Aminobacter aminovorans: one gene and its partner. The protein of the gene in region 2 interacts with the protein of the main gene of each other region in a pairwise test. Links are inferred from orthologs where the notes say so. Each region holds a gene or a part of one and is shown on either strand. Other genes may lie near its edges. The genes, in order: pepT and tpiA.

Region 1 (14,243 bases), 2.2 Mb from region 2 along the record:
ATGCGGGCAGCCTCTTCGGCAATCCACAGCACATCGGCGGCTTTCGGCGCCTCGGCAAGCAGCAGGCTTTCGGCTGATAGGCCGAAGAAGCTGGCGAGACCCGGCGCATAAGGAAGCCCCGCCTCCCGGAACATCTCTGTGCTACCCACCCACAACACCAGGTCCCTGGGCCGCGACCGCTCCTTCAGCATGACGCTGACGAGGCAGAGCGCGAGCCCAGCGGCCGCACCGGCATTTCGGGTTTCGGTGCCATGGATCTCGGTCAGCGCCGCCTTCGGCAGGCCGCCGCCGAGCACCTCGTCGAGGCGTTCGACACCTGTCGGCAGGAAGAAGTCGCGCGCCGAGGCATGGCCGTTGCGGCGGACCAGGAGCCCGGCGACCGGTTGGCCGTCGGCAGGCGCGACCAGCCTTTGGGCCAGCGTTCCCTCGATCTTCGCTATCTTCTGGCGCAAGGCAAAAACGACATCCCGCGCCACGGCGCTGGTCGCCATGTCGATCTGCTTCCCCGGTTGTTCCTGTTATGTTCTTATAGATTCCAGAGGCGCTAGGGAGAGTCAAGTCGATTCAAGGAGAATTTATTCCTCTCCTGCCCTGCTCCTGTTGCCGCTAATTTGGCGCCCGAGCGGCAAAGGCCTCGTAAGCGTGGCGGCAAAGGGTTATATGCCCCCAAAAGGACAAAGAATGGCCCGCATTTACAAGACCCGCGCCTGGCACGACCAGCTTTCGCCCTCGATCGAGGAAATGGAGCTCCTGGCGCTCGAAGCCTATGCGCATCTGCCGGAGGAGTTTCGCCAGCTGACCGGCGAGGTCGTCATCCTGCTGGCCGAATTCCCGACCGACGAGATCATGGACGACCTGTCGCTTGAAACGCCGTTCGACCTGCTCGGCCTGTTCGAGGGACGCGGCATCGCCGAGCGCTGGAACCCGCAGACCGGCGAAGGTCCCAACCGGGTCACGCTCTACCGCCGCGCCATTCTCGACTACTGGGCCGAGAACGAGGAGACGCTGGGCGACATCGTCACCCATGTGCTGATCCATGAGATCGGCCACCATTTCGGCCTGTCCGACGAGGACATGGAAAGGCTGGAGGAAGCCGCCGAATAGCGGCAGCTCCCCGACATCAGTAGTCGCTGAGCTTGGTGACGCCGGCCTCGTAGTCGTGGCCCTCGACATCCTTCACCACCGCCTGGCCGCAGCGCATAGTCCTGGTTTCGGCGTCGAACGAATAGGTCGGCGAGCCGAACAGGTGCCAACCCTTGTTCACTGCAGCCGTAACCTTGTGGCAGAAGGTTGCGTCGTCGGGGCCGGTCAGGAAGCGGTAGAGTTTCATGGCGGTGTCCCTTTCAGTGCTTGAGGCTTTCGAGCTGCGCTGCCCGCGCCAGAAGCCGCTCGGCCTCTGCAAGGTGCAGCCGCTCGACCATCTTGCCGCCGAGCGAGATTACACCTGAGGACGTGTTCTCAGGAAGCGCGAAGGCGTCGACGACGGCCCGCGCCTCGGCAAGTGCCTCGACTGAGGGCGAGAACGCCGCATTGGCCGGGCCGATCTGGGCCGGATGGATGACTGTCTTGCCCGAAAAGCCCATGGCGGCCGCCTCGCCACACTCGACGGCAAAGGCCTCGAGATCGCGGAAATCGTTGGAGACGCTGTCGAGCATGTCGACACCGCCGGCGCGGGCGGCGAGCACCATCTGCATCAGCCAGGACTGGAGATAGCGGCGGTCGGGCGTGAGCTTGACGCCGGTGTCCTTGGCAAGGTCGTTGAGCCCGGCGATCAGGCACGACAGCCGTGCCGAGGGATCGCGGCCGAGCTCGGCGATGGCCGCCAGATTGACCAGCGCCCGCGGCGTCTCGATCATCGCCCAGAGCTTGAGCGTGTCGGGCGCGTCGGCCTCGTCGAGCACGTCATTGGCTTCGAGCAGGTCGCGCGGCGTCTCGACTTTGGGCAGCACCACGCCATCGGCGGCCCAGCCGCCGGCGGCAGCGAGATCGTCCGGCCCCCACTGCGTTTTCAGCCCGTTGATGCGCACGACATATTCACGTGCCCCGGACGGCCGTTCGGCGAAGAATTTTGCCAGCCTGTCCCGTGCCGCCAGTTTGTGCTCGGGCAGCACGGCGTCTTCCAGATCGAAGATGACGGTGTCGCAGGCGAGCTGCGCAAGCTTGGCGATCGCCTTTTCGTTGGTGGCGGGAACGAACAGCACCGAACGGCGCGGGCGGGGCAGAGAATGTGACATCTGGTCTTCTTGCCCGGCAATGCTGGCCCTTGCAAGGGCTTGTCGGGCGGTGGCGTAACTGCTGTTGTCCTCCAGCACAGACAGACGGGAACACTCCATGGCACGCTACGACGTGGTCATCACAGGCGGCGCGATCGTCGGCAGCTCGATCGCCTATTATCTCCGCGAGGAGGGCTTCACCGGCTCGATCGCGCTTGTCGAGCGCGACCCGCAATTCGCCCATGCCGCGACCACTTTGTCCTGCGCCTCGATCCGCCAGCAATTCTCGATCCCAGAAAACATCCGCCTGTCGCAGTTCACGCTTGCCCTGTTCCGGCGCCTCAAGGAGGAGTTCGGCCCCGACGCCGACATCGGCTTCCGCGAGGGCGGCTACCTCATCCTCGCCGGCGACAACGGCCTGCCGATCCTCAAGGCCAACCACGAGGCCCAGATGGCCGAGGGTGCCGACATCGTGCTCGAGGACGCCGAGCAACTGCAGAAACGCTTCTCCTGGATCTCGACCGAGGGCATTTCCGCCGGCGCCTATGGGCTGTCAGGCGAAGGCTGGTTCGACGCCCATGCCATGCTCGGCCTGTTCCGCAAGGCGCTGAAAACCAAGGACATCGAGCTGATCACATCTGAGGTGACAAGCATCGAGCGTGTCGGCAACCGGGTCACGGCAGTCACGCTTGCCAATGGCGAGCGGCTGGAGGCGGGCACGCTGTTCAACGCCGCCGGGCCGAATGCCGGCAAGGTCGCTGCCATGGCTGGGCTGGTGCTGCCGGTCGAGCCGCGCAAGCGCAACGTCTTCGTCTTCGAGGCGCGCGAAAAATTCGCCGACATGCCACTGATGGTCGACCCCTCCGGCGTCTATGTTCGCCCCGAAGGTTCGGTCTACATCACAGGCGGGGCCGAAAGCGAGGATGGCGAACTGGCCGCCGACCCCAAGGATTTCAACCCCGACTGGGGCCTGTTCGAGGAGGTGATCTGGCCGGTGCTGGCAACCCGCGTGCCGGCCTTCGAAGCGATCAAGGCGACGCAGGCCTGGGTCGGGCATTACGACTACAACGCACTCGACCAGAACGCGGTGATCGGCCCGCATCCCGAGGTACAGAACTTCATCTTTGCCAACGGCTTTTCCGGCCATGGCCTGCAGCAGGCGCCGGCGGTCGGCAAGGCGCTGGCCGAACTGCTGGTCCATGGCGCCTACCGCACCATCGACTGCTCGGCCTTCGGCTACCAGCGCATCGCGGAGGGGCGGCCGTTCCGCGAGCTGAACGTGATTTAGGTATTTTGCTGCTGCCAACCTCCTGGCGTAGAGCTTCATCTGCGCCAACTTATGGGGAGGTTGGTTCCTCCGCCCATGCGTAAGGAGCCATGGCCATGAAAAGCGCCCTCGGTGTCCCGGTAGTGGTTTTCGCTGGTCTGCGAAGTGCCCAAGAACTCACCCTATGGGTAACAGAGCCTCTTTGAGCTGTGTGCGCCTGGCAATGCCAAACATCAGTCAGGCAAATCCGATTTGCTGAGCTCTATGTATCAGCGCTGAACAGATAAGAATTCATTAAGTCTCTCTGACAAACGGAACCGGCTTTTCCTTGCCAAAGAAGCTTCTATCGATTTCAACGTAACAAATCTTAGGCAGTGCATACAGGGAATTGGAATGATGCAGTCTTGCGCGGACGGGGGCGCACCGGGTACCAAATCAACCAGAAATTACAAGCTTCTTTCGGGCGTCTGCATGACCGCCCTTGCCATAGCCTTCCCAACGCCAGCGGCACGGGCGGCGAGTTTCGAGGCGTCCAGCCAGACGGAACTCTACCAGGCGATCGCCGACGCCGAGGCGCACGGCGATGCAGCCTCGACCATCACGCTGACCGGCAGCTTCTCCCTCGATAGCTCGCTACCGGCCATTTCAGGCAAGAACATCACCATCGCCACAGGCACCAACACGCTCTCTTACAACCCCGCCGTGTCGTTCAACGTCACGACCGGCGCGAGTCTGACGCTCACGGGCAATATCTTGGGCAGTGGCGTCCTGAATCCTGGCGTGCTCAGCAAGGTTGGCGGTGGACAACTTACCATCGGCGGGGCGACCGGCGCCGGCATCACCAGAATCGGCCTTGGCGCGGGGCACACCCTCATCAACGGCGGCAGCCGGGTCACATTCGGCTCCTCCGCCGGCGGAACCGTGTCGCAATTGGATATTGCCGGCGAGGTCGGACAAGTGGCGAGCCTGACGGTATCGGGTCAGGGCACCCGGCTGGTCGCGACGGGAACCGACCCGAATGACTTGAGCGGCGGTGCCGGAAGCCAATCGACCCTGACCATTGAGGATGGAGCCGTCTACACCACGACGCGGGCCATAAGAGTTCACACGACAAGTTCGCAGGGTACCGCCACCGTCAACGTGCAAGGTGAAGGTTCGACGCTGGAAGCCGCGTCCTTCATCTCAACCAACGGCACAAGCTACATCAATGTCCTCGATGGCGGCTTGGTCGACATCAGCGGCGCCACCTCCTTCGGCGGCGCCGGAAATGCCAGCTGGTACACAGCACAAGTCATGGCGCAGGTGTCCGGCGAGGGCTCCAGATGGAACTCTGGCGCCATAGCCATGTACCGTGGCTCGCTTTCGATCCTCGACGGCGGCGTCATGACCGGGACGACCGTGAACATCGCGACCGTTCCGGGCAACGTGGTGCCCAACTTCAACGTTCTCGTTTCCGGCGAAGGGTCTGAACTCAGTGGAACCGCGATCAATCTGGGAACCACGGGTACCGGTGTCCTGACCATCGCCAACGGGAGCAGAGTGGTAGTGAATGGAGGTGGCTCGGCGCTCGTGATGGGCGGCCTCGATCCGGACAGCAACGCCACGCTGAACATCGGCGGAGCGGTTGGCCAGGTTGCGACGGGGGCGGGCACACTCGAAGCCTCTGCCATCACCCTCGCGGCCACCGCCGACATCAACTTCAACCACACCGAAGCCGGCTACATCTTCGACCTGCCGATCAACGGCAGCGGCGCGATCAACCAGCTCGCCGGCCGCACCATCTTCAACACCAACCAGACCGGCTTCACCGGCCTTGCCAGCGTTTATGGCGGCACGCTCGAGGTGAACGGCATGCTCGGCGGCATCATTGACGTCCGAGGAGGCACTCTTGCCGGTATTGGCTCTGTCGGCGACACCCGGAATTTCGCCGGCGGAGCGATCGCTCCCGGGATCAACGGCATCGGCACGCTGACCATCGACGGCAACTACACGGGCAATGGCGGCACCCTTCAGATCGACACCTCCCTCGGCAGCGACTCCTCGCCCACCGATCTTCTCGCCATCACCGGAGAATCGATCCTTGGGGCCGGCGCGACGCGGGTCTTCGTCACCAACTTCGGCGGAGCCGGGGCGGAGACCATCGGCGACGGCATCAAGATCGTCGATGTGGCGGGGACATCCGCCACCAATGCCTTCGTGCTCGGCGCCCCGGCAATCGGCGGGGCCTACCTCTACGGCCTCTTCCAGAACGGCATCGTCGATCCCACAGACGGCGACTGGTATCTGCGTATGACCGATACCCTCGCGCCGACCGTGCCTATCTATGAGAACTATCCGATCGTCTTACTCGGCCTGACCGACCTGCCAACGCTGCAGCAGCGCGTCGGCGACCGCTACTGGCCTGGGGCAAGCGAAGTGGCCGGCTCCGCCATGGGTGATGCGGGCCCGCGCAATTTCTGGACGCGGATCGAAGGTGCGCACGGCCATGTCGAAGGGGGTTCGACGGCGGGCGCCTCTTATGACAGCAGCCGCTATCTGGTGCAGGCAGGCATCGACGGTCTGCTAACCGAAAACGGCTCGGGTGTGCTGATTGGCGGCATCAACGCGCAATATGGCCGGGTCAACGCCGCCATCCGCTCCAGCCTCGGCAATGGTACCAATTCGACCGACTCCTATGGCGGCGGCGCGACATTGACCTGGTATGGCAGCGACGGCGTCTATGTCGACGGCCAGGCCTCGGTTACCCGCCTCTCGAGCAAACTTGCTGCCGATGCTGTCGGCAAGCTCGTCGACGACAATCAAGGCCTTGGCTATGCCTTCAGCATCGAAGCTGGCCGCAAGGTTGCCGTAAGCGGCAACTGGTCGGTGACCCCGCAGGCACAGCTTGCCTACGCCTCCGTCGACATTGACGAGTTCGCCGATCCGTTCGGCGCCAAGGTGTCGCTGGACAGTGGCGACAGCCTGAAAGGACGGATTGGCGTTGCCCTGAACTATGACGCAGGCAGCAGCGCGAGCGGCAGCCATGTCTACGGCATCGCCAATCTCACCTACGAATTCCTGGATGGAACGGCTGTCGATGTGGCGGGTACCAAGATCGCGTTCGAACCCGATTCCTTCGGTGCGGAACTCGGTCTTGGCGGCACCTATCGCTGGGCCGGAGGCAAGTACGCCCTGTACGGCGAAGCACTGGCCTCCACCAGTTTCGAGGGCAGCTACGGCTTCAAGGGCACGGTTGGGTTCAGCACCGCGTTCTAGATTCCAAGGAGCACGATGGCCCGCCGCTGACGGCGGCGGGCCTTTTCGTTTCAACGTCTTGAAGGCTGCCAGTCCGCTATCGGCCCAAATTGCGACATGTGAGCAGGCGATTGCCGCTATTGGCGCAAAGCCAAGCTGGCCGCCCCTACGCCCTCTCCTCCCACACCTTCGCCAGTTCCACGATCGTCTTCACCGCCCTTTCCATGTCCTGACGGCTGACCCACTCGAGCGGAGAATGGAAGGCGTGGCCGCCGGCGAAGATGTTGGGGCAGGGCAGGCCCATGAAGGACAGGCGCGAGCCGTCGGTGCCGCCGCGGATGCTGCCGCGCACTGGCTCCATGCCGGCCCGGCGGACGGCTTCAAGCGCGTTTTCGACGATCTCGGGGTGGCGGTCGAGCACCACCTTCATGTTGCGGTACTGCTCCTTGACGGTGAAGCTGTAGGAAGAGCCGGGATAGGCTTTCAGCACGTCCTTGACGATGTCTTCGAGCAGTTTTTCCTTGGCGGCGAGGCCCGCTTCGGTGAAGTCGCGCACGATCAGGCTGAGCGCGGCCTTTTCCATCGAGCCCGACAAAGCGGTGGGGTGGAGGAAGCCTTCGCGGCCCTCGGTGGTTTCGGGCGAAAGCTCCTTCGGCAGCCGGTCGACGATGGCGCCAACGATCTTGATGGCGTTTTCCATGCGGCCCTTGGCGAAACCGGGATGGATGGCGACGCCTGAAATGGCGATCTCGACGCCGTCGGCGGAGAAGGTCTCGTCCTCGATATGGCCGGCGGTCTCGCCGTCCATCGTGTAAGCGAATGTGGCGCCGAGCTTGGCGAAGTCGACCTTGTCGACACCGCGGCCGATCTCCTCGTCGGCGGTGAACAAAAGCTTGACCGCGCCGTGCTTGATATCGGGATTGGCGATGAGGAACTGTGCTGCCGTCATGATCTCGGCGATGCCGGCCTTGTCGTCGGCGCCGAGCAGCGTGGTGCCGTCTGTGGTGACGATGTCATTGCCGATCTGGTTCTTCAGCTCGGGATGCTCGGTCACGCGGATGACCTGCTGCGGGTCGCCTGTGAGCCGGATGTCGCCGCCGGCATAGTTGCGGAGAATCTGCGGCTTGACGTTGGTGCCGGTGAAATCGGGCGCGGTGTCCATATGCGAGCAGAAGCAGATGACCGGAACCTGCTTTTGGGTGTTGGCCGGCACCGTGGCGTAGACATAACCATGCTCATCGAGATGGGCGTCGCTGAGGCCGATCGCCAGAAGCTCTTCGACGAGCAGGCGACCGAGGTTCTTCTGCTTCTCGGTCGAGGGCTGGGTCGGCGAGCTCGCATCGGACTGGGTGTCGATGGCGACGTAGCGGAGGAAGCGGTCGAGCACGGTGTCGGGGGTGGCGGTCATGGGGGAGCTCCAATGCATCGGCAATGCACTGCTATAGCCGCCCGGGCGGGTGCCGTGAACGGGTTTCGCGCCTGCTGTGGCCGCTGTCCGCGTGATCGGCGTGGTCTGGCCCAAGCAGCACCCGGCGGAACCGGGCCCTTCAAGCCGATGTGCCTGCACCTCAGCGCGGCGCAGCGCTGTTCTTGACGATGGCCGGGACGACGACGCCCCAGTCGTCTTCATGAAGCTCATGACCGCCGCCTTCGACGACGACATATGTCGAGCCCTTGACCGCGTCGGCGATCGCCTTGCCGTGGACGATCTGGAAGATCGGGTCGGCAGTGCCATGGATGACGGTAAGCGGCACGTTCAGGCCGGGAAGCTTGCCCTTCACCGCTTCGCCGCCGGCGAGCATGAAGTGGTTGGTCGCCGAGAGGTAACCACCGGAGCGGTCGTGGTCACGCTCGATGAAGGCGAGAGTCTTGGGCGCGTCGTGCGGATGGGCGGTGCTTGCGATCACCCTGGCTTCGCCGGCGATGAAGCCGGTCGACTGGGCGCGGTCGGACCAGTCGACGCCCTCGCCCGTCGCTGCGTGCTCCATGTAAGCAGGGCTCGGCGGCGGCAGGTCGAGATCGAGGCCGATGGGCGTGGTCGACACCAGCGTCAGCGAAGCGACGCGGCCGGGCGCCGACAGCGCCAGGATCTGGGCGATCATGCCGCCCAGCGACATGCCGACGACATGGGCCTTTTCGATGCCATAAGCGTCGAGCACGGCGATGGCGTCTTGAGCCATGTCGTCCATCGAATAGGGTGGCTTGCCCGGCGCGAATTTGGTCGACAGGCCGGTGTCGCGGTTGTCGTAGCGGATGACATAGCGGCTGCTGGCAGCGATCAGGCGGCAGAAGTCTTCCGGCCACCACAGCATCGAGGCCATGGCGCCCATGATCAGCAGCACCGGCGGCGCCGAAGGCTCGCCGAAGGTTTCGGTGACAATCTCGACGCCATTGGCACGGACGGTCTTTGTGGTGGTTTTGCTGGCCATCGCCTTACTCCCCGGGGTTGCGCCGAAAACGGCGAGCACTGCTGCGGAGAGCAGGAAGCGGCGCCGGCTGGTCGTGTTGATGTGATCTGGCATTTCGATCTCCTCGCGCCCGCTGGGCGGCTTGGACGGACACTAGGGACGTCGAAGTCGGATCGCGAGAGCGATACTGGACAAAAACGAGGCATACGTGCCACTGATGGCACATGAAAACCCAGGCCGAACCCCTCCGCATCAGTCTGCTTGCCTTGCCGCAGACGACACCGGCGGCGGTATACGGGCTGTTCGAGGTGCTGTCGGCGGTGGGCTCGATCTGGGACCGGCTGACCGGGCAGCAGACCAGGGCACGGCGCATCTCAGCCGAGATCGTGGCACGAAGCAAGGAGGCGTTCACCTGCGCCATCGGCACGCCGATCCAGCCGCATGCGACATTCGCCGACACAGAGAATACCGACGTGGTGATCGTCACCGACCTGGCGCTGCCGCTCGAGGGTGGCGCGGCGCTCGGATGGGGCGATGAGATGGAATGGGTCCGGGCGCAGCTGTCCGCCGGCGCCACCATCTGCTCGGTGTGCACAGGCTCGATCTTCCTCGCCGAGGCTGGGCTGCTCGACGGCAAGGACGCAGCCTCGCATTGGATCGCCGCCGACATCTTCCGCGACAACTATCCCTTGGTGCGATTCCGGCCCGAGCGCATCGTCTGCGACATGGACCCTGAGGGACAGCTGATCACGACAGGTGGCGCGTCGTCCTGGGAAGACCTCGCACTGCACCTGATCGCGCGCCACAGCGGCAGGGAGGAAGCAGCGCGCATCGCAAAAGTGTTCCTGCTCGGCGACCGCAGCGACGGCCAGTTGCCTTTCGCCGCGATGGCCAAGCCCAGGCGCCACGAGGATGCGGCGATCGGCAACTGCCAGCTCTGGATCGCCGACAATTACGCCTGCGCCAATCCGGTGACGCGCATGGTCGCCGAAAGCGGTCTGCCCGAGCGCACCTTCAAGCGCCGCTTCAAGGCGGCGACCGGCTACACGCCTGTCGATTATGTGCAAAGCCTGCGTATCGAGGAGGCCAAGCAGATGCTGGAGGCCACCGCTGACGCGACGGACGAAATCGCCGAGACCGTCGGCTACGAGGACCCTGCGTTCTTCCGGCGGCTGTTCCGGCGCCATACCGGCATTACGCCGGCGCAATACCGGCAGCGGTTTCGCCTGACGCGGTCGTAGCGGCCACCCGGCCCTTCCCTTCACCCATTCCCGCCGTCATCATGCCGCGCGGACCACCCTGCGAAGGAGCGACGCATGGACTTCATGCGACTGCTGAAATCGATCGAGGAACTGCTCTACGAGGTCGTGTCGTGGCTGCTGTTTTACCCGCTGACGATGTGGCGAGCATTGCGCGACCCCGACAAGATGATGCGCTATGCCAATGTCGAGCTGTCCGACGACGTGGACGAGCAGTACCAGGACACGATGAGCCCGCCGATGTTCCTGCTGCTGACGCTGCTGATCGTGCATGGCCTGGAGCTCGGCTTCATCAGCGATCGTTCCTGGGTGGCGCCGTCGATGCTCGCCAGCGACTCCAACCTTCTGATCTTTCGGGCCGTCGTCTTCAGCGTCTTCCCGCTGCTGATGGCGGTGAAGCTGTTGCGCTTTCGCGGCGCCCGGATCGACAGGGCAACCTTGAAGCCACCGTTCTACAGCCAGTGTTATGTCGCGGCACCCTTCGCCCTCGGCGTCAGCCTGGCCGGCGTGGTGTGGCGCGTCCACAACAGCACCGCGGGCGTCGCAGCACTGCTGCTGCTGGTCGTTGCCGTCGTCTGGTACGTGGCGGTGGAAACGCGCTGGTTTGCCCGCAATCTCGACCTTGGTCTCGGCCGCGCACTGCTCAGCGTCGTTGTCACCGTGCTGCAAGGTGTGGCAGCCATGCTGATCGTCGGCACGGCCATCGCCCTGACGCAGGCGCCAGGGACGTGACGCAACGGCCATCGCCGTCGCGGCATGCCGGCCCTGCGACCGCCACCCCGCGACGTGTTGCCCGCGACGGTTGGTTATCGCATCGATTGCAGTCTGGTCATGAGACCAGTCTCGACGTCGAGGCTGGGAATGGCATCAACATCAACGGCAGGGTAGCCGATGTCCTTCATCTGCTCCGGGCTGAGTGCCGCGATGATCCGCCTGCTCTGGGCACGGCGATACCACATCTCGGCTGCCGCGATACGGCGTGCAGTTGCCTGGAGAAACCGGATCGTCAGATCCGCCGTCTGCTGTCCGTGGCTGGAATGCACTGAGTAAGCCATCTCGGCCTCCCGTCTACTGACATGACCCGGCGAGCTTGCCATGCAGGCGTGAGTGCAGCGTGTTCGACGCGTGAACGAGACGTCTAAAGCGGAAGCACTCCCGCTTGATCTCGATCAATGCGGGAAGTCGCGTTGCCACGCAGATAGATCGCTGCGGTCGGATGCAGCGCGGGGCAAGGGAGGACGAATGGCGGATATGGACACCTACGCCAGGCGCCCGGCTAGGCCGCCGGAAGTGCGCGCACTGACCGTAGCCGACATCAGGCAGAGCCTGGCGGAGGGCGCCGCCGACTTCGCCCGGAGCCCGGGCATCGGGCTCGCCATTGCGCTGGTCTTCGTGGTGATCGGCTTGGCAATTACAACGTCCCTGCTGGTGCTGCACGCCCCATGGCTGATCTATCCGTTCGCGATCGGCTTCCCGCTGGTCGGGCCCTTCGCCGCCGTCGGCTTCTATGAGGTAAGCCGCCAGATGGAGGCCGGGCACCAGCCGACGCTTGGAGAGGTCCTCAACGTGATCTGGGCCCAGCGCCGACGCGAAGTGTCGTGGATGGCCTTCGTCATGCTGTTCGTGTTCTGGGTCTGGATGTACCAGATCAGGCTGCTGATGGCGCTGATCCTCGGCCGCATGTCCTACGCCACGCTCGACCGCTTCGCCGATCTTGTGTTGACCACCAACCAGGGCTGGATCTTCCTCGGTATCGGCCATATCGAGGGCGCGGCGCTGGCGCTGGTACTGTATTCCATCACTGTCATCTCAATCCCTATACTGCTCGACCGCGAAATCGACTTCGTCACCGCCATGCTGACCTCGATCCGCGCGGTGCTGGCGAGCCCGCTTGTCATGCTCGGCTGGGGCCTGGTGGTGACGGTTGCGGTGCTGGCGGCCTGCGTGCCCTTTTTTCTCGGCCTCCTGGTGGTACTGCCGGTGCTGGGCCATGCTACCTGGCATCTTTATCGCCGCGCGGTGGTTTAGCGTACCTGCCCCTCACCCTTCGACTGGCGCAGGATGAGGGAGCGCACGACGTGGATCGTCAGTTCCAGGCGGCTCCCGCGACCTGGCGAACTGCCGCATTGAGGCGGTTCCAGACGTTGATCAGCGCGATGGTCAGAAGCAGCGCCGAGATCGCCTTCTCGTCGTAGTGGCTGACAGCCTCTTCCCAGACGTCGTCTGGCACCGGGTCGGACTTGTCGGCGACGCGGGTGACCGCCTCGGTGAGCGCCAGCGCGGCGCGCTCGGCAGGCGTGAACCAGGGCGTGTCGCGCCAGGCGGCAACGGCGAAGATGCGGTCGTCCTTCTCGCCCAGCTTCCTGAGTTCGAGCGAATGCATGTGCACGCAGACGCTGCAGCTGTTGATCTGGCTGGCGCGCAGATGAACCAGCTTGCGCGTCACCTCGGACAGGCCGTCCTTTTCAGTCGCCTTGTTGAGCGCAAACAGCGCCTGCATGGCATCGGGAAGCAGGATGGCGGGATTGGTCATACGAGCTTGCATGGGAATTCTCCTCGAATCTCAGTTGTTGTTCCGGCCTTACGCCTGACGTTATTGACGCCGCTGCCCTTGAACCGGTCTCGTGTCACATCGGCCGGGATTCGTTCGTCATGGCCTTGACGGAACAGCAGCAAGGAATGTGACCGATGAACGAAGAAATTTTTCTGGCCGACAAATTCGCGGAGAAGCGCGGCCATCTCCGGGCCGTCGCCTACCGCATGCTGGGCTCGGCCAGCGAAGCCGAAGACGCGGTGCAGGAAACGTGGCTGCGCCTGGCGCGCAGCGACGCGCATGAGATCGACAATCTTTCGGGCTGGCTGACGACGGTGGTGGCGCGCGTCTGCCTCGACATGCTGCGCCAGCGCAAGGCGCGGCGCGAAGAGCAACTCGAAACCGAAGGGCCCGATGAGGTTGCCGACGATGCGCCTGCCGTCGATCCCGAACGCGAGCTGGCGATGGCCGATGCCGTCGGGCTGGCGCTGCTAGTGGTGCTGGAGAAGCTGGCGCCAGCCGAGCGCATCGCCTTTGTCTTGCACGACATGTTCGACCTGTCCTTCGACGACATTGCGCCGATCGTCGAGCGCACGCCGGTCGCAGCAAGACAGCTGGCGAGCCGGGCCCGACGCCGGGTCCAGGGCGACGACAAGGCGCCTACCCCCGACAGGACGCGCCAGCGGCAGGTTGTCGAGGCGTTTCTCGCGGCTTCGCGCGGCGGCGATTTCGCCGGCCTGCTGGCCGTGCTCGACCCTGACGTCGTGTTCCGCGCCGACGCCGTGGCTGCGCAGCTGGGGGCGCTGGCCGAGCTGCGCGGCGCGCAGGCCGTGGCGCAAAGCTTCAAGGGCCGGGCGCAGGGCGCGCTGCCGGCACTCGTCGACGGCGCCATCGGCCTGATTGTCGCACCGATGGGCAAGCTGCGTGTCGTTCTGATGCTCAGGCTGGACGGCGACAGGATCGTCGGCATCGATGCCATCGCCGACCCGGACCGGCTGGCGCAGCTGGATTTGGCGCTGCTGGATTAGGCGTCGAACAGCCGCCCGGCCATGATGTCGACAAGGGCGCGTGTCTTGGGCGCAAGGTAGGGGCCCGCGGGCCAGAGGGCGCGCATGACGCCGCAATTGTCTAGGAATGGCTCAAGCACGGGCACAAGGGTCGTCGCGGCGAGCTGGTGCCGGACGGCATAGTCGGGCAGGCAGGCAATGCCAAAGCCCTGTTCGGCGAGATGGATGCGCGCCTCGACGCTGCTGGCGATTGCCGTCACCGGCAGGTCCAGTTCAAGCAGTGCCCCGTCGCGCAACAAGGGCCATGGCTCCAGCTTGCCGG
Region 2 (14,321 bases):
CTCCAGCGGACGGCTTTTCAGCTCCGGATGGTACTGGACGCCGATGAACCAGGGATGGTCCGGGTATTCGACCGTTTCGGGCAGCACGCCGTCAGGCGACATGCCGGCAAAGACCAGACCGCACTCTTCGAGGCGATCCTTGTAGTCGATGTTGACCTCGTAGCGGTGGCGGTGACGCTCGGAGATATCGGTATCGCCATAGATCTCGGCGATCTTCGAACCTTCTGCCAGCTTTGCTTCGAATGCGCCGAGACGCATCGTGCCGCCGAGATCGCCCGAAGCCTTGCGCTTCTCGAGCATGTTGCCCTTGAGCCATTCGGTCATCAGGCCGACGACCGGCTCCTTGGTCGAGCCGAACTCGGTCGACGAGGCGTTCTCGATGCCGGCGAGCGAACGCGCCGCCTCGATGCAGGCCATCTGCATGCCGAAGCAGATGCCGAAATACGGCACCTTGCGCTCGCGAGCGAATTTGGCCGCAAGAATTTTGCCTTCCGAGCCGCGCTCGCCAAAGCCACCGGGCACCAGGATGCCGTGCACCTTTTCCAGGAACGGTGCCGGATCTTCCTTCTCGAAGACCTCGCTTTCGATCCAGTCGAGCTTGACTTTGACGTTGTTGGCGAGACCGCCATGCGACAGCGCCTCGATCAGCGACTTGTAGGCATCCTTGAGCCCCGTGTACTTGCCGACCACGGCGATGGTGACCTCGCCCTCCGGATTGTGGATCAGCTGCGAGACGTTCTGCCAGGGATCGAGACGGGGCTTGGGCGCCGGGTCGATGCCGAAGGCTGCCAGCACTTCCGAGTCCAGACCTTCCTTATGGTAGGCCAGCGGCACGTCGTAGATGTGGCCGACGTCGAGGGCCTGGATGACGGCGGACTCGCGCACATTGCAGAACAGCGACAGCTTGCGGCGTTCTTCCTTCGGGATGTCGCGGTCGGCGCGCACCAGTAGGATGTCGGGCGCAATACCGATCGAGCGCAGTTCCTTGACCGAATGCTGGGTCGGCTTGGTCTTGAGTTCGCCTGCCGTGGGAATGTAGGGCATCAGCGTCAGGTGGACATAGACCGCGTTGTTGCGCGGCAGATCGTTGCCGAGCTGACGGATCGCTTCGAGGAACGGCATCGCTTCGATGTCGCCGACGGTGCCGCCGATCTCGCAGAGCACGAAGTCGTACTCGTCATTGCCGTCGAGGATGAAGTTCTTGATCTCGTCGGTGACGTGCGGGATGACCTGCACGGTCGCGCCGAGATAGTCGCCACGCCGCTCGCGTTCGATAATGTTCTTGTAGATGCGGCCGGTGGTGATGTTGTCGCTCTGGTTCGCCGAACGCCCGGTGAAGCGCTCGTAGTGACCGAGATCGAGGTCGGTTTCCGCCCCGTCGTCGGTCACGAACACCTCACCGTGCTGGTAAGGCGACATCGTCCCCGGGTCGACATTGAGATACGGATCGAGTTTTCGGATGCGCACGCGATATCCGCGTGCCTGCAGAAGAGCCCCTAGGGCCGCTGCGGCTATGCCTTTTCCAAGGGAAGAGACCACGCCGCCGGTAATAAAAACATATCGCGCCATGGGATTCATCGCTTAACGCGGCCAAATCGATTCCGCCAGAGAAAAATCCGCCGCGTCGGACTTTTCCCTATCTGGCTGTTCAGTGTCGCTGCCGGATGGCCATGCAAACAAAAAGGCCGGCGTGACCGCCGGCCAGCTATCAGCGTTTTGAAAACGCCTTACATGACGATGACTTCAGAGCCCATCTTCACGCGGCTGTAGAGATCCATGACATGGTCGTTGACCATGCGGAAGCACCCGTTCGAAGAGTTTGTGCCGATCGTCTGCGGCTGGTTGGTTCCATGGATACGGATATGGGTATCCTTCTTGCCCTGGTAAAGGTAGATGGCGCGCGCGCCGAGCGGGTTTTCCGGTCCGCCGTTCATGCCGTCCTTGTACTGGCCGTACTTCTTGGGCTCGCGCTCCTGCATTTCCTTGGTCGGGATCCAGCGCGGCCATTCCTGCTTGTCGCCAATCGTCGCCTTGCCCTTGAACTCCAGGCCTTCGCGGCCGACCGCAATGGCGTAGCGGCGCGCCGTCGACGACGATTCGATCAGATAGAGGTAGCGCGAGCCGGTATCGACGACGATCTGGCCACGCTCATAGCCGGGGAACGACACTTCCTGCGGCTCGAAGTCGGACTTCACCTTGAACTGCTTCTTGGCCTGCTTGGCCTGCAGCACGGCGTCGAGCGCGCGCGTCTGCGGCAGCATCGACTGCTGCGGCGCGCTGCCGCCGAAGATACCGGCGAGCAGACCGGTCTGGCGCGGCCGATCCTGGCCCTCGCTGCGCAGCTCGCCATTGTTGCCGGAGGAAGCCACTTCAGCAACGTCGGGTGTAAACGGCTCGATCGGCTTCATCACTTCGAGCGGCTGGAGATTGCGCTTGGGTGCCGGCGCGGCAGCAGCAACCTGGGTGGTCGCCTTTTCGGTCTTCTTCAGGCGGGCAAGTTCGCGGGCCTGCTCGGCCTTTGCCTTCGCAGCGGCCCGCATCGCCATCTTCTTGGCTTCGAGCATCTTGAGGCGCGCGACTTCCTTGTCGGCCTTGATCTTGGCTTCAAGGTCCTTGATTCGCGACAGGTCCTCGTCGGTCGGCTTCTTCTTTTTCTTGAGCAGCTTGAGTTCAGCTGCGTCGCTCTTGGCAGCGACGGTGATGACGTCGCTTGCGACAGGCTGAGGTGCCGCAACCGTTCCCGCCGAGGTGGCGGCGAAGGCTGTCGAGCTCATGAACGTGGCGCAAAGGCCAGCAAAAAGGATGCGGCGGAGCTGCATGGCTAAGGGATCCCGAACGTTTAACGCAAATTTTCTTGCGACTACGCGCGGTGCCCCCAAGGCTCCCCCGCCGAAATGCCGCAACCTTCCTATAATCGATTAGCCGGAGACGCCTCAAGGGAGGCACCACCGGTTGACCAATCGAATTGTCGTGATTGATGCGGCATTTGCCGCAACTGTGTTCAAACAACAACAGGTTGCGGCAAAGGGTAAATAGTTAGTTAGGAACCTGAGGCGTCGCAGGGGCGGCCGGCGTAGCTGGAGCGGGCTGCTCGGTGCCCGACGCGGCGGGTGCGGCAGGCTGAGTCGCAGGGGTTGCGGGTGCCGTGCCATCGGATGCCGGGGCGTCCGGAGTGGTGGTCGCGGGTGCAGCAGGAGCGGTCGAGCCGCCGAGCTGATCGAGAACGCCCTTGCCACCGGTCGTTCCACTCTGGGTAGTCGGCACGCGGTCGAGGATATCGGTCGGCTTAGCACCGTAACGAGCGACGATCGACAACGTCAGCGACGTCACGAAAAACACCGTCGCCAGGATGGCGGTGGCGCGCGTCAGCGCGTTGGCAGCGCCGCGCGCCGTCATGAAGCCCGATCCGCCACCGATGCCAAGGCCACCGCCTTCAGAGCGCTGCAGAAGCACAACGCCGACAAGGGCGAGCACGACCATCAAGTGAATGACGATGAGGACGGTTTCCATTGCGCTTCCTGGGATCTTTCGTGACGTGGGCGTGCCGCGCGCCTATAGCGCCCGGCACTCCGGAGGCGGCTCAATACAATGCTTTCTAGGCATTTCCAAGCCCGCCGGCCGAATATGGGGTGACACGCTGCCTTTGCAACGGTCACGTGTGGGGAAATCAGAGCTTGCGGTAGGCGTCGGCGATGCCGAGGAAGTCGGCGGCCTTGAGGCTGGCGCCGCCGACCAGCGCGCCATCGACGTTGGCGACAGCCAGAAGTTCGTTGGCATTGGACGGCTTGACCGAGCCACCATAAAGAATGCGCATTTTGGCGGCCGAGGCACCCAGTTTCGCAGCAAGGCGTTCGCGGATATGCGCGTGCGCTTCGGCGACATCGGCCACGGTGGGGGTCAAGCCGGTGCCGATCGCCCAGACGGGCTCATAGGCAATGACGGCGTTGACCGGCGTCGCGGTCGAAGGCACGGAGCCGTCGATCTGGCGCGACAGGACCTGAAGCGTCGTTCCGCCCTCGCGCTCGGTATGGGTCTCGCCGACGCAGATGACGGCCACCAACCCTGCCCGCCATGCCGCTTCCGCCTTGGCACGGACGATTTCGTCGGTTTCGCCGTGGTCGGTGCGGCGCTCGGAGTGGCCAACGATGACGTGGCTGGCACCGGCATCCCTGAGCATCTCAGCCGAGACGTCGCCGGTATGGGCGCCGCTCTCCTTGGCATGACAATCCTGGCCACCTGTCTTGACGGGGGTGCGGTGCAGGATTTCGGCTGCACGCGAAAGCAGCGTTGCCGGCACGCACAGAAGCGCGTCGGTCTCGGCATCGAGGCCGCTCATGAAGCCGCCGGCAATGCCGCGCAATTCGTTGAGCGAGTTGCTGGTGCCGTTCATTTTCCAGTTGCCGGCAACAAGTGGGCGGATTCCTGGCGTCATGGTGCTCTTCCCTCGAAATCGATATTCGCTCGGGCAACCTCACTACCAAAAACAAGCCACAAAGCAATCGACAGTGGCGGCGAAGGGCGCTATTGCGCTTCGTTCATGCAGGCGCATGCGAAAATGCGCGTATACGGGATCTGATACATGCTCGAATCGATGCGAAGTGCTGCTGGAACCTGGGTTGCGAAGCTGTTGCTTCTGCTTCTCGTCGTCAGCTTCGCCATCTGGGGCATCTCGGGTCAGATGATGAGCCAGTTGGGCGGCGACCAGGTGGTCACGGCCGGCGGCACGACCGTGTCAGGCGTTGAATATCGCCTCGCCTATGACCGCCAGCTGAACGTCATGTCGCAGCAGTTCGGCCAACGCCTGACCCGTGACCAGGCCAACGCACTCGGCATCGACAACCAGGTGCTTTCGCAGCTCGTCGCCGGTGCGGTGCTTGACGAACAGGCTCGCAAGCTTGGTCTCGGCCTGTCCAAGGACCGCCTCGCCGAACTCACCTGGGACGACCCGACCTTCCGTGGCGCCGACGGCAAGTTCGACCGCCAGGCTTTTGAATACATCCTGCGCCAGATCGGCATGCGCCCCGAGGACTATCTGAAGAACCGCGCCCAGGTCGCTGTCCGCCAGCAGATCGTCGAAGCCGTTTCCGATGGCCTCGAGGCTCCCGACACCTTCCTGCGTGCCGTCGCACTTTACCGCGGTGAAGACCGCACCATCGACTACCTGCCGCTGCCCAAGTCGCTCGTCGAGCCGATCGCAGCGCCTGGCGATGACGTGCTCAAGGCCTGGTTCGAGGAAAACAAGAGGAACTACGCCGCACCCGAGTTCCGCAAGCTGAGCTACGTCAAGCTCGAGCCGGAAGACATCATGGACGCGGCTGCCATCACCGAAGAACAGGCGCGCCAGGACTACGACAAGAACAAGTCGCACTTCACCACCGCCGAAACGCGCAAGATCGACCAGTTGGTTCTCGGCGCCGATGCGGCGAAGGCTGCGTCCGACGCGATCAAGGGCGGTGCGACATTCGACAAGGTCGTCGCCGACCAGGGCAAGACTGCCGCGGACGTGGCGCTCGGCACGCTGACCAAGGACAGGATCGCCGACAAGGCGGTCGCCGACGCCGCCTTCGCGCTGCAGGCCAACCAGGTCAGCGACGTCGTCCAGGGCGCCTTCGGCCCGGTGCTGGTCCGCGTCAGCGAGATCACGCCGGAAGCCGTCAAGACCTTCGACGAGGTCAAGGACCAGATCCGCAATGAGCTGGCGATGGCCGAAGCCAACCGCATCCTGCTCGACGTGCATGACTCCTACGAGGACGCCCGCGCCGCCGGTGAGTCGATGAAGGCTGCCGCCGACAAGCTGAAGCTCAAGATGGTGACGATCGATGCCATCGACCGCGCCGGCCAGCGGCCGGACGGTACCGTCGTGAACGATCTGCCGGACTCACGCAACCTGATCCAGGCAGCCTTCACCGCGGAGTCCGGCACCGAAAACCCGCCGCTCAATGTCGGCACCAATGGTTTCGTGTTCTACGAGGTCGACGAGATCACGCCTGCCCGCGACCGCTCGCTCGACGAGGTACGCGAGAAGGTCGTCGCCGACTGGACCGCCGCCGAAGCGACGAAGCGTCTCAAGGCAAAAGCCGACGAGTTGGAGAAGCGGCTGAAGGACGGTGCCTCGCTCGAGGTGATCGCCGGCGAGCTCAAGCTCGAAAAGCAGACCAAGCGCGGTCTCAAGCGGGAAGCCGACGATGCCGATTTCGGCCGCGAGGGTGCTTCCGCGATGTTTGCCATGGGCCAGGGCGGCACCGGCATCATCCCCGCTCCTGCCGGCGACGCGCAGATCCTGTTCAAGATCGCCGAAGTGTTCGAGCCGGCCGGCGCTGACAAGAGCGCGGTGCCGGAGGACGCGCAGAAGCAGTTTGCCTCTGGCATGTCGGACGACCTGCTCGATCAGATCGTCGCCCAGCTCCAGGGCGAGTATCAGGCAACGATCGACCAGGCGGCGATCACCCGTGCACTTGCGGTGGGAACGCCATGAGCGCACTCAAACCGCATATCGCCAAGGTCGCCTCGGGCACCCCCCTCACCTTCGAGGAGGCGCGCGAGGCCTTCGACATCATCATGTCGGGCGAAGCGACGCCCGGCCAGATCGGCGGCTTCCTGATGGCGTTGCGCGTACGCGGCGAGACCGTCAGCGAGATATCGGGCGCCGTCGCCACCATGCGCGACAAGATGCTGCGCGTCGAAGCCCCTGACGACGCCATCGACATCGTCGGCACCGGCGGCGACGGGTCGCACAGCGTCAACATCTCGACCGCATCGGCCTTCGTCATCGCGGGCGCAGGCGTTCCTGTCGCCAAGCACGGCAACCGTGGCCTGTCCTCGTTGACCGGCGCCGCCGACGTGCTGACCGCCCTTGGCGTCAACATCGACCTCACGCCCGAGGCGATCAGCCGCTGCATCCATGGCGCCGGCGTCGGCTTCATGTTCGCACCGGCGCATCATCCGGCGATGAAGCATGTCGGCGCGACCCGCGTCGAACTCGGCACCCGCACCATCTTCAACCTGCTCGGACCGCTCTCCAACCCCGCCGGCGTCAACCGCCAGCTGGTTGGCGTGTTTTCGCCTGAATGGGTACAACCGGTTGCCGAAACGCTGAAGGAACTCGGAGCCCAGCACGTCTGGGTCGTCCATGGCGACGGTTATGACGAGATCACCACCACTGGTGAGACTCATGTCGCAGCCCTGCAGGACGGCGTCATCAGCACCTTCACGCTGTCGCCTGAACAGGTCGGCATTAGCAGGCACACACGCGAAGAACTGCGCGGCGGCGATTCCGCATACAATGCCGCTGCACTGCGCGGGGTTCTCGAAGGCGCTGCGGGTGCCTATCGCGACACGGTGCTGATGAATGCCGGGGCCGGCCTCGTCGTTGCCGGCAAGGCAGCGACGATCGGCGACGGCGTGCCCCTGGCCGCCGAGGCGATCGACAGCGGCCGCGCCAAGGCCGTGCTCGACCGCCTGGTCGCCGTTTCGAACGGATAAGAACATGGCCGATATCCTGCGCCGCATCGAAGCCTACAAGCGCGACGAGATCGCAGCAGCAAAGGCGCTGCTGCCACTCGCCGAGCTCAAGGCGCGCGCCCGCGACGTCGCAAAGCCGCGCGGCTTTCTCGCGGCACTCGAAGCCAGGCACCGTGAAAGCCGCTTTGGCCTGATCGCAGAGATCAAGAAGGCGAGCCCGTCCAAAGGACTGATCCGTCCCGACTTCGATCCGCCGGCACTCGCCAAGGCCTATGCCGACGGCGGCGCTGCCTGCCTGTCGGTGCTGACCGACACGCCTTCTTTCCAGGGTGCACCGGAGTTCCTGACCACCGCGCGCGACGCCTGCGCCTTGCCGGCATTGCGCAAGGACTTCATGTTCGAGCCCTACCAAGTGCACGAAGCTCGCGCCTGGGGCGCGGATGCGATCCTGATCATCATGGCGAGCCTGAGCGACGACGACGCCAGGCGGCTCGAGGATGAGGCTTTCGAACTCGGCATGGACGTGCTCGTCGAGGTCCACGACGAAGAAGAAACGGAACGTGCGCTGAAGCTCAGGTCGCGGCTGCTCGGCATCAACAACCGCAACCTGCGCACATTCGAGGTCAGCCTCGATACCTCGGAGCGCTTGGCGCCGAAGGTGCCGGCAGATCGGCTGCTGGTCGGCGAAAGCGGCATCTTCACCCATGCCGATTGCCTGCGTCTGCAGAAATCCGGCATCTCCAATTTCCTCGTCGGCGAAAGCCTGATGCGGCAGGCCGACGTGACGTCGGCGACGCGCGCGCTGCTCGATGGCGCAACGCTGGCAAGCGCCTGACATGGCAACCACCCTCACCCATATCGGCGCCACCGGCGAGGCCAACATGGTCGACGTCGGCGACAAGGCCGAGACGACACGCACGGCAATTGCCGAAGGCCATGTGGTGATGCGCCCGGAGACACTGGCGTTGATCCTGTCGGGCAACGCCAAGAAGGGCGACGTTCTCGGCACCGCGCGCATCGCCGGCATCATGGCGGCCAAACGCACGCATGAGCTCGTGCCGCTCTGCCATCCGATCCTTTTGACCAAGGTTTCGGTCGAGATCGAAGCTGACGAGGCCCTGCCCGGCCTGCGGGTGACGGCGCTCGCCCGTGTCACCGGCAAGACCGGCGTCGAGATGGAGGCGCTGACCGCAGCGTCGGTCGCCTGCCTGACCATCTACGACATGGCAAAGGCCGCCGATCGCGGCATGGTGATCTCGGGCATCCGGTTGGTCGAAAAAACCGGCGGCAAGTCCGGCGACTACAAGGCGGCTGAATAGATGGCCCTGCTGCCCGTCGCCGACGCCCTGGCGCGCCTGCTCGACGGTGCTGAGCCGCGCTGCACGGAGACTGTTGCTCTTGCCCAGGCCGCGGGTCGGGTTCTGTCGGCGCCGCTGCATGCCCTGCGCACCCAGCCGCCCTTTGATGCATCCGCAATGGACGGCTACGCGGTGCAGGCCGCCGACATCGCTTCGCTGCCGGCGCGTCTCAAGGTCATCGGCCAGGCACCCGCCGGCAAGCAGTTCACGGGCACCGTCTGTCCAGGCGAATGCGTCCGCATCTTCACCGGAGCACCGGTACCTCGAGGCACTGATACCGTCGTCATTCAGGAGAACGTTCGCGATCTCGGCGATGGCGAGATCGAGGTGGTCGAGCCGACGAGTGCCGGCCGCAATATCCGCGCCAGGGGTCTCGACTTCAAGCAGGACGACCTCATTCTGGATGCCGGACGCGTGCTCGACCCGGCAGCGCTCTCGCTGATCGCGGCTGCCAACCATCCCGGCGTCGAAGTGCTACGGGCACCTCTGGTAGCCATCATCGCCACCGGGGACGAACTGCTGCCGCCGGGCAGCAACCCCGGACCCGATCAGATCATTGCCTCCAACGCCTATGGTGTCGCGGCGATCGTTCAATCGGTCGGCGCGCGCGTGCTCGATCTCGGCATCGCCGCTGACCGCACCGAGGCAATCGCCGCATTGGTGGCGAAGGCGCTCGCAGCGGACGCTGACGTGATCGTCACGCTGGGCGGTGCTTCGGTCGGCGACCATGACCTCGTCCATCGAGTCCTCACCGATCTCGGCATGGCTCTCAACTTCTGGAAAATCGCCATGCGGCCCGGCAAGCCGCTGATGTTCGGCCGGCTTGGCGCCAGCCGCTGCGTCGGCCTGCCGGGAAATCCGGTCGCCAGCCTGATCTGCTCGCAGATCTTCCTGAAGCCCTTGGTGGCGAAGCTCGGTGGACGTTCCTATTCGCACGACATGCGCACGGGCATTCTCGACACGGCAATGGCCGCCAATGATCTGCGCCAGGATTTCGTCCGTGCGGCCGCGCGTGAAACCTCTGAGGGTCTCGTCGTCACGCCTTACCTGGTCCAGGATTCCTCGATGCTGCGCACGCTGGCCGCCGCCAACTGCGCCATCGTGCGGGCGCCCTTCGCACCGGCGATCGATGCCGGCAGCGCCTGCCAGGTGATGATGCTTCGCTGAAGCAAGCGCCTCCAGCCTTCACGAAATATCAACGGTTGCGGAACACAACTGGAACATATAGTGTTTGTTCTGGGTTTGTTTTTCTTCTGATTCCTCGGGGGTGGCGATGCTGACGCGCAAACAACACGAGCTTTTGCTATTCATCCACGAGCGGCTGAAGGAGGCGGGCATTCCGCCGTCGTTCGACGAGATGAAGGAAGCACTCGACCTCGCCTCCAAGTCCGGCATCCATCGCCTGATCACAGCTCTGGAAGAGCGCGGCTTCATCAGGCGCCTGCCCAACCGGGCCCGTGCACTCGAAGTGCTGCGCCTGCCCGATTCCATCGCGCCAGGCCTGAACGCGGCGAGGAAGTTCTCGCCCAGCGTCATCGAGGGCAGCCTTGGACGCAAACCGGATCCTTCACGCAGCATGTCGGCCGGCAATGACGACGATGTTGCATCGGCGGTTGCCATTCCCGTCATGGGACGCATCGCGGCCGGTGTGCCGATCGACGCCATCCAGCACAAGACCCATTCGATTTCAGTGCCGCCTGACATGATCATGGGCGGCGAGCATTACGCGCTTGAGGTCAAGGGCGACTCGATGATCGAGGCCGGCATCTTCGACGGCGACACTGTCGTCATCCGCAGTTCGACCACGGCCAATCCGGGCGAGATCATCGTCGCCCTTGTCGACGATGAGGAAGCGACGCTCAAGCGCTTCCGCCGCAAGGGCGCCTCGATCGCACTCGAGGCCGCCAATCCCGCTTACGAAACCCGCATCTTCGGGCCCGACAGGGTCAAGGTGCAGGGCAAGCTTGTCGGACTGATCCGCCGCTACTGATTTTCGGAGATTGCGGACTGCAAACATCGAAGGGCGGCTTTGACTACCGTCTGTGACTGTTCAGTATGCCGACCGCAATCCGCTACCCGGCCGATCTGCGCTTGGCTATGGTGACGCTGCTGGTGACTGCGTTGGGGCGGGTGTCGGCCTCTCTGGCTGTACCGTAGGTTGCGCCGTCGGCGCTTTCGGAGGTCTCTCGGCACGCTTGTAGGACGCCAGTCCCCGTGCTTCGCGTGAGAACTGGCGCTGGATGTGCCACGGGCGGTAGGGTTCTGGCACGGCGTGGCGAATGTCGATCTTCAGGCTGCTTGCTGTCTGATGCGTGATGAATATCGCGGCACTGCCGAGGCGCGCCAGTTCGCGCTTGGTAAGCACAACAGGCGCGGTCGACGTCGCCCCGGAGCAGATTCCGCCGGCCGTGGCATCGTCGACCACGATGAAATCCGCGCTGTCGCAGGCACGTGCAGCGGCTTCAGCATTCGCCGCATGGATGATCCGCTCGCCCGCCGCTCCTTGGACAGCACAGAGTTCCTCGCCGCAGACGAAGTTTCCTGCGGCCGCGACATTCACTGACGGTTTTTTCGCACTCGGGTCGGATGAATTGTCCGTACCGGCGGCGCGATCCATCGCCGGGCGTGCCGGGCTGACGACAGTTTCGGCCATCAGCGCGCGCTGCCAGTTGTCGACGGTGAATTGGTTCGGCCGGGCGCGATTGACGGCCAGCTTGCCGCCGCCGACCGGCACGCCGACGAGGCGGCCGTCTTCCGAAACGAGGACGTCTGGCGTTTCCGTTTCCACCACCATCAGCAGTCCTAGGGCAGCGAAGGGCAGTGCCGCTATGCGCAGCCAGGTCGTCGCCGTCGACGCAATGACGAGTGCTGCGGTGAACAGCAGCACTGCATGCGGCGAAACAAGGCCAACCGCGTCGACCGGCGAATATGCCGAGAACCACGTGGCGATGCCAATCATTCCTTTCAGGCCGGCCCCCATCGTGTCGAGGAAGAGGCCGTCGAGCCCGAGCGGCATGAAAATCCCTGCCATGACCGCGAAAGGCATCACCAGGACCGACACAAGCGGCGTGACTGCAAGATTGGCGAACAGGCTGAGCGGCGATACGCGTTGAAAATGCCAGGCGCCGAACACGCTGGTCGCCAGCCCGGCAATCACCGAGGTCGCGACGAGGCCGACCGCAACTGCCGCAGACCAGTGCCAGATCTTCGACGGCAGCGACCTTTGGACGACCGGCATCGCTTGTTCTTCCCGCCTTTCAGACCACCAGGCATAGGCACTGACAAGGGCGGCTGTGGCGGCAAACGACATCTGAAAGCTCGGCCCGACGACCTCATGGGGCGAGATCAGGATCACCACGACGGCGGAGATTGCGAGGTTGCGCATGGTGAGTGCTGCGCGATCGAACAGCACTGCCGTCAGCATCACCGCCAGCATGATGAAACTGCGCTGCGCCGCGACCTCGGCGCCGGAAATGAACAGATAGCCTCCGGTCGCAGCCAGGGCAGCACCTGCCGCATATTTCTTGACCGGCCGGCATGAGGTGAAGGCGGGAAAGGCAGCGAAGGACAGCCGCATCAGCAGCATGATGGTTCCCGCGACCATTGCCATGTGCAGGCCCGAGATCGAGATGATGTGATAAAGCCCGGTACGCCGCAGCGCCTCGTTGACGTCGTCGGGAATGCCACCGCGCACACCGACCATCAAGGCGGCCGCGATTTCACCCTCCGGCCCGCCGATGCGTTCGCGAATGCGCTGGGCGATCTTTTCACGCAAATTCTCTACCGAAGCGAAGGCACGTTCGCTGACCGACGGTGGCTGCGTGGTTACGCCGAGTTCCGGCCCCTTCATGAAAAACCCGCTGGCGCCGATGCCGTCGAAGTAGCTTTCGAAGGAAAAATCATAGCTGCCCGGCCGCACAGGCCCGGACGGCGGCATCAGCCTGACATACCCCGTCACCTCGGAACCCGCCATGACACCCTCAGGAATCTTGCGGGCAGTGAGCCGCACCCGCTCAGGCGCAAAACGCAATACAGGGCGCGCGGTCGCCAGAACGTCGAGCGTCAGCCGCACCCGAGCGTTGCCCAGATTGTCGATGCCGACGACGCGTCCGGTGATGGCCGTCGAGATTTCGGCGCCCACCACTTTGGTCGCCATTCGCAGCGTCTCGAACTTGGCAACGGCCGTGCCAAGCATGAAGGCGGCGACAGCTGCGAGCGCATAGTGGACAAGCCGTCGTCCGCGCGAAACGAAGGCGAGCACGGCCGGTAACGCAGACATCGCGACGAGCGGCGCGACATCCGGTTCGCTCGGAAGAGCAAAATACACCAGCGCACCAGCGGCCAGAAAAACCGGAAGAAGCAGGAACGCCGCACCGCGGTCGAGTTCCGTTTCGATCGAAGCCAGAGTGGATCGTGCGGTTATCCGGTGACCGACCAGCAATTGCGATCCTTGCCGTAGCCAGGACTGGTGTCCTCGCTGAAACGGTGATGCATCGGCGTCAGGAGCAGCATCTCTCTCGGGCGGAGATGGTGGTGTCCACGTAACGGCAGGCGTGACTGGGAGGGCCAGCAAGTCGCGCTCGCTGGCCTCGACCACCGGATTGTTACCGGCTTGCCCCTCCCGCACGCGGTCGCCCATCGGGCCTGCCCCTTGCGCCCCAGACCTTCTATGCTACATCAACCGCACACAAACACCATGCGCCGCCGGTTTCGGCCAAGCGCCCTGCCTCCCTTGGAAATCGCCATGCCTGTCGTCACCCGCTTTGCCCCCTCGCCCACCGGCTATCTGCACATTGGTGGCGCGCGTACCGCTCTCTTCAACTGGCTCTATTCCCGCCACACCGGCGGCACCATGCTGCTGCGTATCGAGGACACCGACCGCGAGCGCTCGACCGACGCCGCAACGGCCGCGATCCTCGAGGGCCTGACCTGGCTCGGCCTGACCTGGGAGGGTGAGCCGATCTCGCAGTTCGAGCGTGCGCCGCGCCATCGCGAGGTGGCCGAAGAGCTCGTGCGCATGGGCAAGGCCTATTATTGCTACGCCTCGCAGGAAGAGCTGACCGAGATGCGCGAAAAGGCCCGCGCCGAGGGCAAGCCGCCGCGCTATGATGGCCGCTGGCGCGACCGCGACCCGTCCGAGGCGCCGGCTGGTGTCAAGCCGGTCATCCGCATCAAGGCGCCGCAGGACGGCGAGACGCTGGTGCTCGACCGCGTGCAGGGCGACGTGCGCTTTCCTAACAAGGATCTCGACGATTTCATCATCCTGCGTTCGGACGGGGTTCCGACCTACATGCATGCGGTTGTCGTCGACGATCACGACATGGGCGTCACCCACATCATCCGTGGCGACGACCACCTGACCAACGCCGCGCGCCAGACCGTCATCTACAACGCCATGGGCTGGGACGTGCCTGTGATGGCCCATATCCCGCTGATCCATGGCGCGGATGGCGCCAAGCTGTCCAAGCGCCACGGCGCGCTCGGCGTCGATGCATATCGCGC

Evidence for each region.
Region 1: the proteins of tpiA (region 2) and pepT interact in binary tests that used the Escherichia coli proteins (3 or more experiments, as listed by UniProt). The link is inferred for Aminobacter aminovorans from one-to-one orthologs.

What each region holds. Positions count from the first base shown.
Region 1 is NZ_UFSM01000001.1:834,854-849,096, reverse strand. Bases 6,002-8,858 are described here. They hold pepT (peptidase T), read right to left. Parts: upstream 8,123-8,858; coding sequence 6,881-8,122; downstream 6,002-6,880. Other genes in these bases: DY201_RS04050 (alpha/beta fold hydrolase), read right to left, coding at 8,283-8,858; DY201_RS04060 (autotransporter family protein), read left to right, coding at 6,002-6,735. Outside these bases: DY201_RS04085 (ImuA family protein), read right to left, coding at 1-491; DY201_RS04080 (metallopeptidase family protein), read left to right, coding at 682-1,104; DY201_RS04075 (DUF1737 domain-containing protein), read right to left, coding at 1,121-1,330; DY201_RS04070 (HpcH/HpaI aldolase/citrate lyase family protein), read right to left, coding at 1,344-2,234; DY201_RS04065 (NAD(P)/FAD-dependent oxidoreductase), read left to right, coding at 2,332-3,501; more of DY201_RS04060, read left to right, coding at 3,952-6,001; more of DY201_RS04050, read right to left, coding at 8,859-9,236; DY201_RS04045 (GlxA family transcriptional regulator), read left to right, coding at 9,347-10,363; DY201_RS04040 (permease), read left to right, coding at 10,439-11,113; DY201_RS04035 (YjiS-like domain-containing protein), read right to left, coding at 11,188-11,436; DY201_RS04030 (DUF2189 domain-containing protein), read left to right, coding at 11,624-12,409; DY201_RS04025 (carboxymuconolactone decarboxylase family protein), read right to left, coding at 12,468-12,926; DY201_RS04020 (sigma-70 family RNA polymerase sigma factor), read left to right, coding at 13,070-13,942; DY201_RS04015 (LysR family transcriptional regulator), read right to left, coding at 13,939-14,243. UniProt on the Escherichia coli protein: Cleaves the N-terminal amino acid of tripeptides.
Region 2 is NZ_UFSM01000001.1:3,021,831-3,036,151, reverse strand. Bases 2,551-5,485 are described here. They hold tpiA (triose-phosphate isomerase), read right to left. Parts: upstream 4,433-5,485; coding sequence 3,668-4,432; downstream 2,551-3,667. Other genes in these bases: DY201_RS14935 (SurA N-terminal domain-containing protein), read left to right, coding at 4,580-5,485; secG (preprotein translocase subunit SecG), read right to left, coding at 3,037-3,510; DY201_RS14950 (L,D-transpeptidase), read right to left, coding at 2,551-2,774. Outside these bases: DY201_RS14955 (CTP synthase), read right to left, coding at 1-1,578; more of DY201_RS14950, read right to left, coding at 1,728-2,550; more of DY201_RS14935, read left to right, coding at 5,486-6,475; trpD (anthranilate phosphoribosyltransferase), read left to right, coding at 6,472-7,482; indole-3-glycerol phosphate synthase TrpC, read left to right, coding at 7,487-8,296; cyclic pyranopterin monophosphate synthase MoaC, read left to right, coding at 8,298-8,780; DY201_RS14915 (molybdopterin molybdotransferase MoeA), read left to right, coding at 8,781-9,986; transcriptional repressor LexA, read left to right, coding at 10,093-10,809; DY201_RS14905 (ComEC/Rec2 family competence protein), read right to left, coding at 10,915-13,146; gltX (glutamate--tRNA ligase), read left to right, coding at 13,558-14,321. UniProt on the Escherichia coli protein: Involved in the gluconeogenesis. Catalyzes stereospecifically the conversion of dihydroxyacetone phosphate (DHAP) to D-glyceraldehyde-3-phosphate (G3P).